2 regions of the Mesobacillus boroniphilus genome follow, and region 2 is predicted to be linked to the other one. Evidence: riboswitches for the same ligand, from Rfam matches in the RefSeq annotation. Region 2 holds a riboswitch; the other holds the start of a gene.

Region 1 (5,405 bases), on a different contig from region 2:
ATCGGTGGGTTCCTTGGCGTTGTCATGAAGACAGGGGCTATAGATGCCGGGATTGCGAGAGTCATCCGGAAACTGAAGGGCAGGGAGCAATGGCTAATTCCAATTCTAATGATATTGTTCGCAATTGGCGGATCGACTTATGGAATGGCTGAGGAAACAATCGCCTTCTATCCGATCCTCATTCCAGTCCTGATTGCAGCTGGTTATGATTCATTGACAGCGGTATCGATTATTGCGATTGGAGCCGGTATCGGCTGTCTTGGCTCAACTGTCAATCCATTTGCGACCGGTATTGCTTCAGGATTTGCGGGTATTTCGATAGGTGACGGCATTGTTCTCCGACTGATTATCCTTGCAGTCACTTTAATCGTGGGCATTCTTTTCGTCATGCGTTATGCAAAGAAAGTGAAGGATGACCCATCCAAATCCTTGATTGCCGAATTCAAAGAAGAAAATGAGAAGCATTTTCTATCCCAAAAAACAGGAGAATTAGAATTCACTGGACGCCATAAAGCGGTATTATCCGTTTTCGCCTTGACCTTTGTTGTGATGATCCTTGGTGTCATTCCCTGGGCTTATAAATTCAATATTTCAATCTTTGAAGATATGACAAACGCTTTAGCAAGTATTCCGGTCATCGGTAAGTTCCTTGGTGGTATGATGCCACTGGGTGATTGGTGGTTTGGCGAGCTGACCATGCTGTTCTTGACTTCGTCCATCATCATTGCATTCATTTACAGGATGGAGGAAGAGGAATTCACAAGTACTTTTGTCAATGGAGCAAGAGATCTCCTGGGTGTTGCTTTGATCATCGCTATTTCCAGAGGGATTACCGTTGTAATGGATGCTGGCGGAATGACAGCTACCGTCCTCCATTGGGGAGAAGGATTCCTAAGCGATATGGGATCGGTTGTATTTACAAACCTTGCTTTCTTATTCTATCTTCCGCTTTCTTTCCTGGTACCTTCAACATCTGGTTTAGCAACATTGTCAATGCCGATTATGGCTCCACTCGCTGATTTTGCGGGAGTGAGCAGGCATTTAGTCATTACCGCTTACCAGAGTGCCTCAGGGGTAGTGAACCTGCTTACTCCTACCAGTGCGGTTATCATGGGTGCCCTGGCGATTGCGAGAATACCTTATACAACCTATTTAAAACATGTCTGGAAATTAGTCGTTGTTCTTTCAGTAATTGTCATGATCATCTTAAGCATTGCGACAATGCTGAATTAATCGTATTGGCTTTTTATGAAATCCTACAAACACAGATAAAGAGGCGATTAGTATGAAAAAACAAAAGGTTGTGATCGCGCTAGGAGGAAATGCGATCCAGTCAGGAGATGCATCGGCTGAGGCTCAGCAGCTAGCGCTTGAAAATACCGCAAGACAGCTGGTCGGTTTTATTGAAAAAGGGATTGACATCATTATTTCTCATGGCAATGGTCCTCAAGTGGGAAATATACTGCTTCAGCAAAAAGCAGCACATTCAGATAAGAATCCTCAAATGCCCCTTGATACTTGCGGTGCAATGAGCCAGGGAATGATTGGTTATTGGATGCAAAATGCGATGGATAAAGTACTGAAGGAACGAGGGATTGAAAAGAATATCGCTACAATTGTCACTCGTGTCGTCGTTGATCAGAAGGATCCAGCATTTAAAAATCCAACAAAGCCAATCGGCCCTTTTTATAGTGAGGAAGAAGCGAAGAGATTGATGGAAGAAACGGGAGCAAAATTTAAGGAGGATGCAGGAAGAGGATGGAGAAGAGTAGTACCTTCACCACTTCCTGTTAGCATCAAGGAGCATTCTGTTATACAATCTCTTGTCGATGAAGGAAATATTGTGATATCTGTAGGGGGAGGCGGAATTCCGGTCATAGAGACAGAGAATGGTGTGAAAGGGATTGAAGCGGTCATTGATAAAGATTTTGCTTCGCAAAAGCTGGCAGAACTAGTAAATGCGGATGCCCTGATCATTCTAACAGCTGTTGATCATGTATATGTCGACTTCAATAAGCCAACCCAACGCAAGCTAGGAGAAATCAGCATCGGAGAACTATCATCCTATAGTCAATCAGGCCACTTCGCAGCAGGAAGCATGCTTCCAAAAGTTCAAGCAGCGATACAATTCGCACAATCAAATCCAGAGAGGAAAACAATCATCACTTCACTTGACTTTGCTTTTGAGGCAATGGAAGGAAAAGCTGGAACCGTCATTTCGATGCAAGGGGAAAAAATTCTTTCCTAGCAGGTGGATGCATAGGGACGTATCCCATATCCATCAAGTTAAGCAAATAAATATCACTTTATTGGAAAATAGCCTTTCCTTTCTTTAAATCCAAAGAAAGGTGGGCTTTTTTGTATGGTCGAACTAACATTTGAAGACGAATTCAAGCTGTTGTCTGATGAACTAGGTCGTATCTTCTCTTCCAAGTTTCTTGATGAACTGGCTAAGAATCATAAAATTAAGCAACGGAAAGGAGAAGTGGGATATGGCGTATGTCCCCATGCACCCATGGATGAAAAATAGTTGAAAAAGCCAGGAAGATGATTTACTATCAATTCATAACACGATATATTGTGTTGGATAAGTAGTTTTATAACTAAATATTGAAATTACCGATAAGTATGGTGTCTGAACAAGACTTAATAGGGAATCTGGTGAGAATCCAGAACTGTTCCCGCAACTGTAAGTGCTGACGAAATAAGGAAGAACCACTGTCTAAAAAATAGATGGGAAGGCCTTAAATTAGGGTGAAGCACAAGTCAGGAGACCTGCCATATTTATTCGTGTTATCTTCTTCGGGAATTGGGAAGGTATTACGTGGATAAATTGATAGACTCATGCTTTTTTGCTGCTTTATATGAGCTGTTAATCGATCAACGTTACTTAAACCCATCTTTCGAGATGGGTTTTTCTCATTTTTCAGGGAGCATTTTGCACTTAGGGGGTTAACAATGGAAAGATTATCATCAAATGTATCGAGGACATTTCAGAACCGGCTGGTTTTGCCTCCGGATACAAACCATCTTGGAACCATTTTTGGCGGAACGGTACTTTCGTATATTGATGAAATTGCCGCTATAGCGGCAATGAAACATAGCAGAAAGGCTGTCGTCACCGCCTCGATTGACTCGGTGAATTTTTTGTCTTCCGCAATAGTAGGCGATATTTTAACACTCGAAGCGGTGGTCATTTCAACAGGCAGAACGTCAATGGAAGTGTTCGTGAAAGTGGAAAGTGAAAACTTGAAAACTAGCAGGAAAACGTTGACTACCACCTCGATTCTTACCATGGTTGCAAAGGATGACAATGGTAAACCGGTACCCGTCGCAAGGGTGATTCCAGAGAATGATGAAGAACAGGAGATGTTCAACACTGCCGATATGAGAAGGCAGAGGAGGCTGGAAATGAGAAAAAGTAACCAAGATGGAGGAATGTTCAATGAGTATCCAAGTAAAGGATGAAAATGTAGCCAAACTTGTCGCAGAAATAGAGCGGTCGTTCCCTAAACTAGACTTTCAACGGTTCAAAGAAAAGGTGGATCATGCCCTTGAAGTGAAGAAAATGACAGACAGCCAGATCGAAAACATGCTGATTTTATCCGCCGTTGAACGAATCAGCCGGAATGAGCCTGAATGGACATATGTGGCTGCGAGGTTTTATCTAAAGAAATTATACAAGCTTAGCGCAAACTATAGAAATACAAGATTAGAGTCTGGTTACGGATCGTTCTATGAACTTATCAATAGATTAATTGGTATTGGGATTTATGACAGTAAAGTCTTAACATCCTACTCCCGTGAAGAAATAGATTACCTGGAAAAAGTCATTGATCCCGAGAGAGACAAGCTGTTTACATATATCGGTCTTTTAACCATGGCGGAAAGGTATCTGGCGCGAACACAAAATGGTGATTTTGCCGAACTGCCACAAGAACGGTTCATGCTGATCGCCATGACACTGCTGGCTAAAGAACCGAAAGAAAAACGGCTTGAACTAGTTAAGGAGGCATACTGGGCAATTTCAAATCTTTATATGACAGTGGCCACTCCGACACTCTCGAATGCCGGCAAAAGCTATGGCCAATTATCGAGCTGCTTTATCGATACAGTTGCGGACGATTTAAGGAGTATTTACGACTCGAATACAGATATATCGACCTTGAGTAAAAATGGCGGCGGCATTGGTGTTTATCTTGGTAAAATCAGAAGCCGCGGCAGTGATATCAAGGGCTTTAAAGGGGTCAGTTCCGGAGTCATCCCGTGGATGAAACAGCTGAATAACACCGCGGTTTCAGTTGATCAATTAGGCCAGCGTCAGGGTGCAATTGCTGTGTATCTCGATGTCTGGCATAAAGATATCTTCCCGTTTCTGGATGCAAAACTGAACAATGGAGACGAGCGCCAGAGGACGCATGATTTGTTTTCGGGTATTTGCATCCCCGATTTATTTATGGAACAAGTAGAAAAGCGAGGGGACTGGTATCTGTTCGATCCTCATGAAGTAAGGAAGGTCATGGGATTTTCCCTTGAAGATTATTTCGATGAGGAGAAGGGGGCAGGCTCCTTCCGTGACAAATATTGGGCCTGCGTCTACCATCCTAGTTTGTCACATGAAGTGGTACCTGCCATTGAAATCTTTAAATCGATCATGGTCTCTCAGCTTGAAACCGGCACACCTTACATGTTTTACAGGGATCAGGTTAACAGACTTAATGCCAATCACCACAAAGGGATGATTTACTGCAGTAATCTCTGCACGGAAATCACACAGAATATGAGCCCTACCCTCCTTGAAGAGGAAACAGTGAAGGACGGAAAGATTTTAATCTATAAAAAGCCGGGTGACTTTGTCGTCTGTAATTTATCCTCGATTTCTTTAGCGAAAAGTGTGATGGATGATGTATTGGAGAGAGTCATTAATATCCAGGTTAGATTACTGGATAATGTCATAGATATCAATGAAATCCCGGTCCTGCAGGCGCAAATAACCAACAAAAACTACAGGGGAATCGGACTGGGAACATTCGGCTGGCATCATCTGCTGGCTCTTAAAGGAATCAAATGGGAAAGCGAAGAAGCTGTCGAGTATTGTGATGCTCTCTATGAAAATATCGCCTATTTAACAATCAATGCAAGCCTTGGGCTGGCGGTAGAAAAAGGGGCATACCCTTATTTCGAAGGCTCAGATTGGTCGACTGGACAGTTTTTCGAAAAGAGACAGTACACTGGCGAAAGATGGGGGAACTTGGCTGTGGAAGTAAAGCAGTATGGAATCAGGAACGGCTACCTGATGGCAGTGGCACCCAACTCATCAACCTCCATCCTTGCAGGTTCGACAGCAAGCATTGACCCGATTTTCAGGCTTGAATACTCCGAGGAGAAAAAAGATTACAAGATTC
Region 2 (5,405 bases):
GCCGCTCTGTGTCGCGGCCAACAATCCAGGAGAGCTTATGCCTAGCCTCTTCCAAATCATTTTCTAAAAGTGGATAATAGACCGATAGCCCTGCTTCCTTCAGGCTTTTTTGGGCAATGGCAGTGGAAATCAGCACAGCTTCCATGAGGATTCCCGCTAATGGATGCAGGGTGTAAAATAACGATGTAACCAGGAGGGCGATGCTTCCGACAATCAGAAGGACGGCAGCGGCCATTGCCACTCCTTTAGCTTTTCTGCCGCTGCCTCTATTCAATCGCCTGTCTAACTTGAAGATTAGTGTTCCCATCCATTTCACCGGATGCGGCCAGTCTGGCGGATCACCAACAAACCAATCAAGGATGACAGCAAGTGTCACGGCGATAAGATGGTTCAGAATCATATCTTCACCCTTTTCTTGCTGTTCCTGATTGCTTCTGCTGTACATTCATGCACTCCCTTGCCTATGATCCTCCCCAGAGGAGTAATCGTGCCGGCGTAATCCAGCTTTTGCCCGCAGTGGGTGGATGCAATCAGAATGCTGTCCGTGGAAGTACCTGTGGCCACCGTTCCTGACAAGCGGTCCCTGATTTCCAAATCATGCAGGGTCTTTGTCTTCGCTTCAGTAGCCGTCATAATACTCTGGATGAAAGCTTCCTCGGTCAGTTCCCCGCTGATGAAAATCCATATATTAATGGTTCCTGGTGACATGTCATCTGAATAATACTCGCTGCTTTTTGAGGCGTCCACCGCATTTCCGGTACCTGCCGTAACAACAATAAAGACTGAGAACCCTTCTTCCTGATATTGCTTATAACATACATCCTCCAGCATCACGGCAGTCATCATCCCAACCGTTTCACCAGGCTCGAATCCCTGTCCCTTCAGATAATGGATCATTTCTTTCCGGTGGTCACTGCAATCATAACCCTTGTCCACATGCCGGTTCACGAAGGTCCTGTACCAGCCGGTTCCCGCTCCGACAACTCCCGAAGACATCGTTTTTAATGGAATAGGAGAATTCAGGACAACGAAATCTCCCGTCATTTTGAGATGGCTTTCTCCTATTTCCACTTGTTCTGCATCGTCTGAGCAAGCTGCAGGAACTCTTCTCATTTCCTGTGCGGCTACCTTGGAATGAATCTGTTTTTGAATGCTTGTCTGCAAGTTATGAGAGTTCACCTTATTATTTAAAAACATCCGGGTAAACCGCTTTTGCAAGCTCTTCTACTCCTTCTGTCAGCCTCGGGCCAGTTCGCGTCACCTTGTCTGAATGAACATCGACTACGCGGTTTTCCTTGACCGCCGTAATCTTGTCCCAGCCTTCACGGCTTGTTACATTTTTCACCGGCTCAGGTGTATAATAACCGTGCGTCGTGATAATTACCTCAGGATTTCTTTTAATAATGGCCTCTGAATCCAGCTTAGGCCATCCCTCTTCTGTAACAGTGTTTTCCGCATTAATGATCTGCAGCATTTCGTCAATGAAGGTATTCTTGCCAGCTGCATAAACTTCAGGCGCAGGCGATACTTCAACAAATACTGATTTTCTGTCTTCCTCTTTTATTTCCTGTGCTTTTGTTTTGATCTCTTCAATTTTTTTCTTCATGTCCGCTATCATAACATCGGCTTTTTCCTTTTGACCTGACGCTGTACCAATCATGCTGATTGATTCATATACTTCATCGAAAGTTGTCGCGTCATTAACGACAAGCACAGTAATTCCTGTATCTTTAAGCTGCTGAAGTCCAGCTTCAGACGAATGCGCACTAGAAGCATGGGCAAGAACCAAATCAGGCTTTAAAGAAATGATTTTCTCGAGATTGAACTCCATGCCGCCAATCTTCTCTTTCTCGGCCACTTCTTCAGGGAAATTATCAAATTCAGAAACTCCGACAATCTGTTCATCCAGACCCAATCCGTAGGCAATTTCCGTATTGCTTGGAATCAGGGAAACGATTTTTTCTGGTTTCGATTCAATGGTCACTTCCTGCCCTGTTCCATCCTTAATGGTGACAGGGAATTTCGCTTCTGCCTGCTGGGCCGTCTCAGTTTTCTTTGTCTCCTCCGCGTTTGACTGGTCAGCATTGCTGCCGCAACCAGCCAAAGCACCAATCGTTAACAATAAAGCAAATAAAAATGCATTCAACTTCTTCATTTGTCATTCCTCCGAATTATCTTTTTAAGGTTTGTACTCAAATTCTTTGCACAACAAAAAACATGTCTATGAAACTAAAAAAACACCTCCATTTTACCCATGGAGATGTTTGTGCCGGTTCTTCCTATAAAAAGCCAGAATCGTTCCCAAACACCTCCTATCCTCGTAGGTTGTGGCGCGAAGAATCAGGCAGGTCTCCTGGCTTCTGGTCATTGCTATCAAGCGCCTTCCCATACAAAAAGTACAGTGGCATCAAGCTTGAAGCTCCCAGTTACAGTGGCGGGACCGCGTTGGAATTTCACCAACTTCCCTATTAAGTCTCTAAACTACTAACTCGTTTAGAAGACACCAAATTCTTTATGTATTAAATTTTCCGCTGAATCCAATTATACACAATTACTGTCGATAGAAGTAATAATTTGTATAAATTAGCTAAAATTTAATTCCTTAAGTACAATTTTGTGATTTTTTCATTTTCTAGAAAGCTTTGAAAAAAACAGACAGGGTACAGTTTATAGCTACTGTCTGTTTTAATTTTCCACTCAGCAGATTTTTAGCGATTTTTCTTCATTAGGGTCGCTACTTCTAAATGATCTTGACCTGCAATTTTTTCTAGATTTTGAATAATTATCTCTTGCCTTTCCAGTGAATGATTTTGACTTAGTTTAGCCTTTGCCTCAATTTTAGTAATGGCTATTTTAAACGCAACAATGCCCTTACTCAATCCTTCAATATAGTCGGTGTCTACCTTTTTCAAATTGTAAGGACTATCTGGCTTTTCATATTTAGTGACCATCTCATCCAAGGAATCAAATAGTACCTTTTCATCTTCAATTATGTCCACTTTCCCGTATACATGGACGGACACATAATTCCACGTAGGCACCGCATTAGTTGTTTCATACCAAGAAGGTGAAATATAACAGTGAGGACCCTGGAAAACCACAAGAGCCAATTGATTCCCAATATCCTTCCACTGCCCATTAGCCCTGGCAAAATGGCCATATAAAGCATTTTCATCTTTCTTTAGAATCAGCGGCAAATGAGTTGCATAAGGTTCTCCCATATGTGTCGAGTATAGAGTTACAAAACTATACTTTTCAATAAACTCATATATCTGTTCCATATCATCGATTTTAAAATGTTTGGGTATATACATAAATCTTCTCACCTTCAAAGGATTAGATGACCATATATTTTTATCACACATATATATGCAGAAAAACCAGGAGGTATCCCCTATACTCTCCCAAACTCATCATTAAAAAAGAAAGCACTAAATCATTCACCGTTAGTAAAAATTCGACATGAACATCGCTTACCTTTCATTATTACAGCAAATTATTTCTCCATTCTTTATTAGAAAAGAAAAAAGCGCAAGGTACGTTATATACTCCCCCTGCGCTTCTAAAGTAAATTTTTCTATAAAATTAAAATTTTTTAACTTCCTCATTCCAAGGATTTCTGGTTAATTTCGGTCCAATTTTTGTTTTTAAAAGGAAGGAACCTGAATCCCTAGTATACTCCTTTAAAGAAAAACCGCCAGCTGGTGTTTCAACTTGGACATCGATTCTTACATTACTTCTTTCCAGCCTTTCAACCATAGCGACAGCATCTGCTATTGGAAGTGGTTGGTGTGCCCGGATTATAAGGTCTAAGTCACTTTCGGATGTGACTGTTACCACACCGCTGGCAAGCTCGAATCCAACGCTGCCCCCCGGTCCCCAGGAGATCTCGTAATTTCGAAAAATAGATGCTGCCATGTCTAGAGCTGAGAAAACATCAGCCTGCTTATCCTCCCACATTTTCTTTGATGTGAGTTGTTCTGGTTTAATTTGCCGAATCACTTTTCTTTCTTCAAGGAATGCGCCAAATCTTTGATTTCTATTTCTCCCTCTTATCCCAACGGCTACCTGTCCCTCTGGTGCATGGACACGGCGAACCACGACAAATGGAGTATTTTCAAGTGAATGGACCGCCCATTCCGGAATCTCTGTATGGCTTATTAAATCCTTTTTATCGATCTCCAGCAAGTCATGTGTTTCTAGTTCCATTGCTCAGCCAGCTTCTCTCTCACCAATATGGAGGCTTCCCTTCCGCCTTGTCTGGCAAAAGCAGAAGTAAGTCTGCTGCTTAAATCTCTCTGTTTGTTTTCTATGTCCTCAATAGCTTCTGTTAACTTACTGAAAACCCTTAAAATGTCTTCTTCTGCTGGTTCATCGGCATTTACTCCATCCAGCAGACTATGAAGAGCACCGAGTTTTTCAAAGGAACGTATGTCATAAGCCATCGCAGGTACCTTTTTTGTTGCTTCTTCAAGCTCCTCAATCGTTCGCATCGTGATCCGGGCTGCTGATTGCTTTGACATCACATGAACATTGACACCCTCGTCATCTAGAGCAATCAGCCTGTTTGCCTGCAATCCATGTGATAGAAAAGCGCCTGATATTGCCTTTCCAGGAATGAATGCAATGACGGGATGCCCTGCTAATCTTGCTGTTGCATAAGCATCGACGGCTGCTGCACATGCCTGGTGGATTCCTAACAGTTCTTCTCTGTATCCATATGCCTGGCTTGGCACATCGACAACAGCGATTATTGCCCTCTTCTCTTTAAACCGATCTTCTTCGATCACTTCACGTATATGCTTTGCAAGCATCCATCCTTGTTCAATACCAAATTCACCAGACCTTGCTCTTGGAAAGCGGCTCGTTTCATCGGGTACTATTGCCAGGAAGCGCGCAGCCCGATTTCCGATAACCGAATCAGCACAAAGCACTGATGGTATTTCCCCGATGTTCTCAGCACCTGCAGTTAACTGCTTAAACCATTTATGTCCTCTTGATAATTGTCCATGGACTGGACTTTCATCATAGCAAGGAACCTTTAACTTCTGAATCGCCCCTTCTGACTGATTCCAAAGCTGTCGTGCATTTTCAGGTGTTAAAGTTTCAGTGGTATTAACAGCTTCTAAGAAGGAGAGATATCGATCAACCTGTGCACTTTTTGGTGTATCATCCTTGCCCAGTGAGATAGCTTGGATGATAGATTGCTGGATGCTCTTGATATCATCCTCAACAAGGTAATCAGCAAAACCGGCTGCTTCCCTCTGCTTGCCGCCTATAGTATTCCAGATCAGCTGGCGGTCCATCGAGTCAAATTCCTCTATTCCTGCTTCCTGCTCGATTACTTCCGGCCCATTTAATCCTAATCGAGCTTCACGGGTCATGATGATCTTGCTGCACAATCC

The links. A riboswitch is a leader RNA that binds a small molecule or an ion and turns the genes downstream of it on or off. The one in region 2 is predicted to bind cobalamin.
Region 1: linked by a shared signal. The riboswitch ahead of DYI25_RS17845 (acyl-CoA thioesterase) and the one ahead of DYI25_RS05400 (ABC transporter substrate-binding protein) in region 2 are both predicted to bind cobalamin.

The regions. Positions count from the first base shown of each region.
Region 1 covers NZ_QTKX01000003.1:100,201-105,605, forward strand. The annotation lists gene DYI25_RS17830 (YfcC family protein) at 1-1,233, shown strand, start outside; gene arcC (carbamate kinase) at 1,286-2,248, shown strand; gene DYI25_RS17840 (hypothetical protein) at 2,363-2,530, shown strand; cobalamin riboswitch at 2,613-2,797, shown strand; gene DYI25_RS17845 (acyl-CoA thioesterase) at 2,959-3,468, shown strand; gene DYI25_RS17850 (ribonucleoside-diphosphate reductase subunit alpha) at 3,446-5,405, shown strand, end outside.
Region 2 covers NZ_QTKX01000001.1:1,068,271-1,073,675, reverse strand. The annotation lists gene cbiB (adenosylcobinamide-phosphate synthase CbiB) at 1-400, opposite strand, end outside; gene DYI25_RS05405 (adenosylcobinamide amidohydrolase) at 397-1,197, opposite strand; gene DYI25_RS05400 (ABC transporter substrate-binding protein) at 1,184-2,155, opposite strand; cobalamin riboswitch at 2,327-2,523, opposite strand; gene DYI25_RS05395 (FMN-binding negative transcriptional regulator) at 2,709-3,314, opposite strand; gene DYI25_RS05390 (malonate decarboxylase holo-ACP synthase) at 3,586-4,209, opposite strand; gene mdcD (biotin-independent malonate decarboxylase subunit beta) at 4,200-5,405, opposite strand, start outside.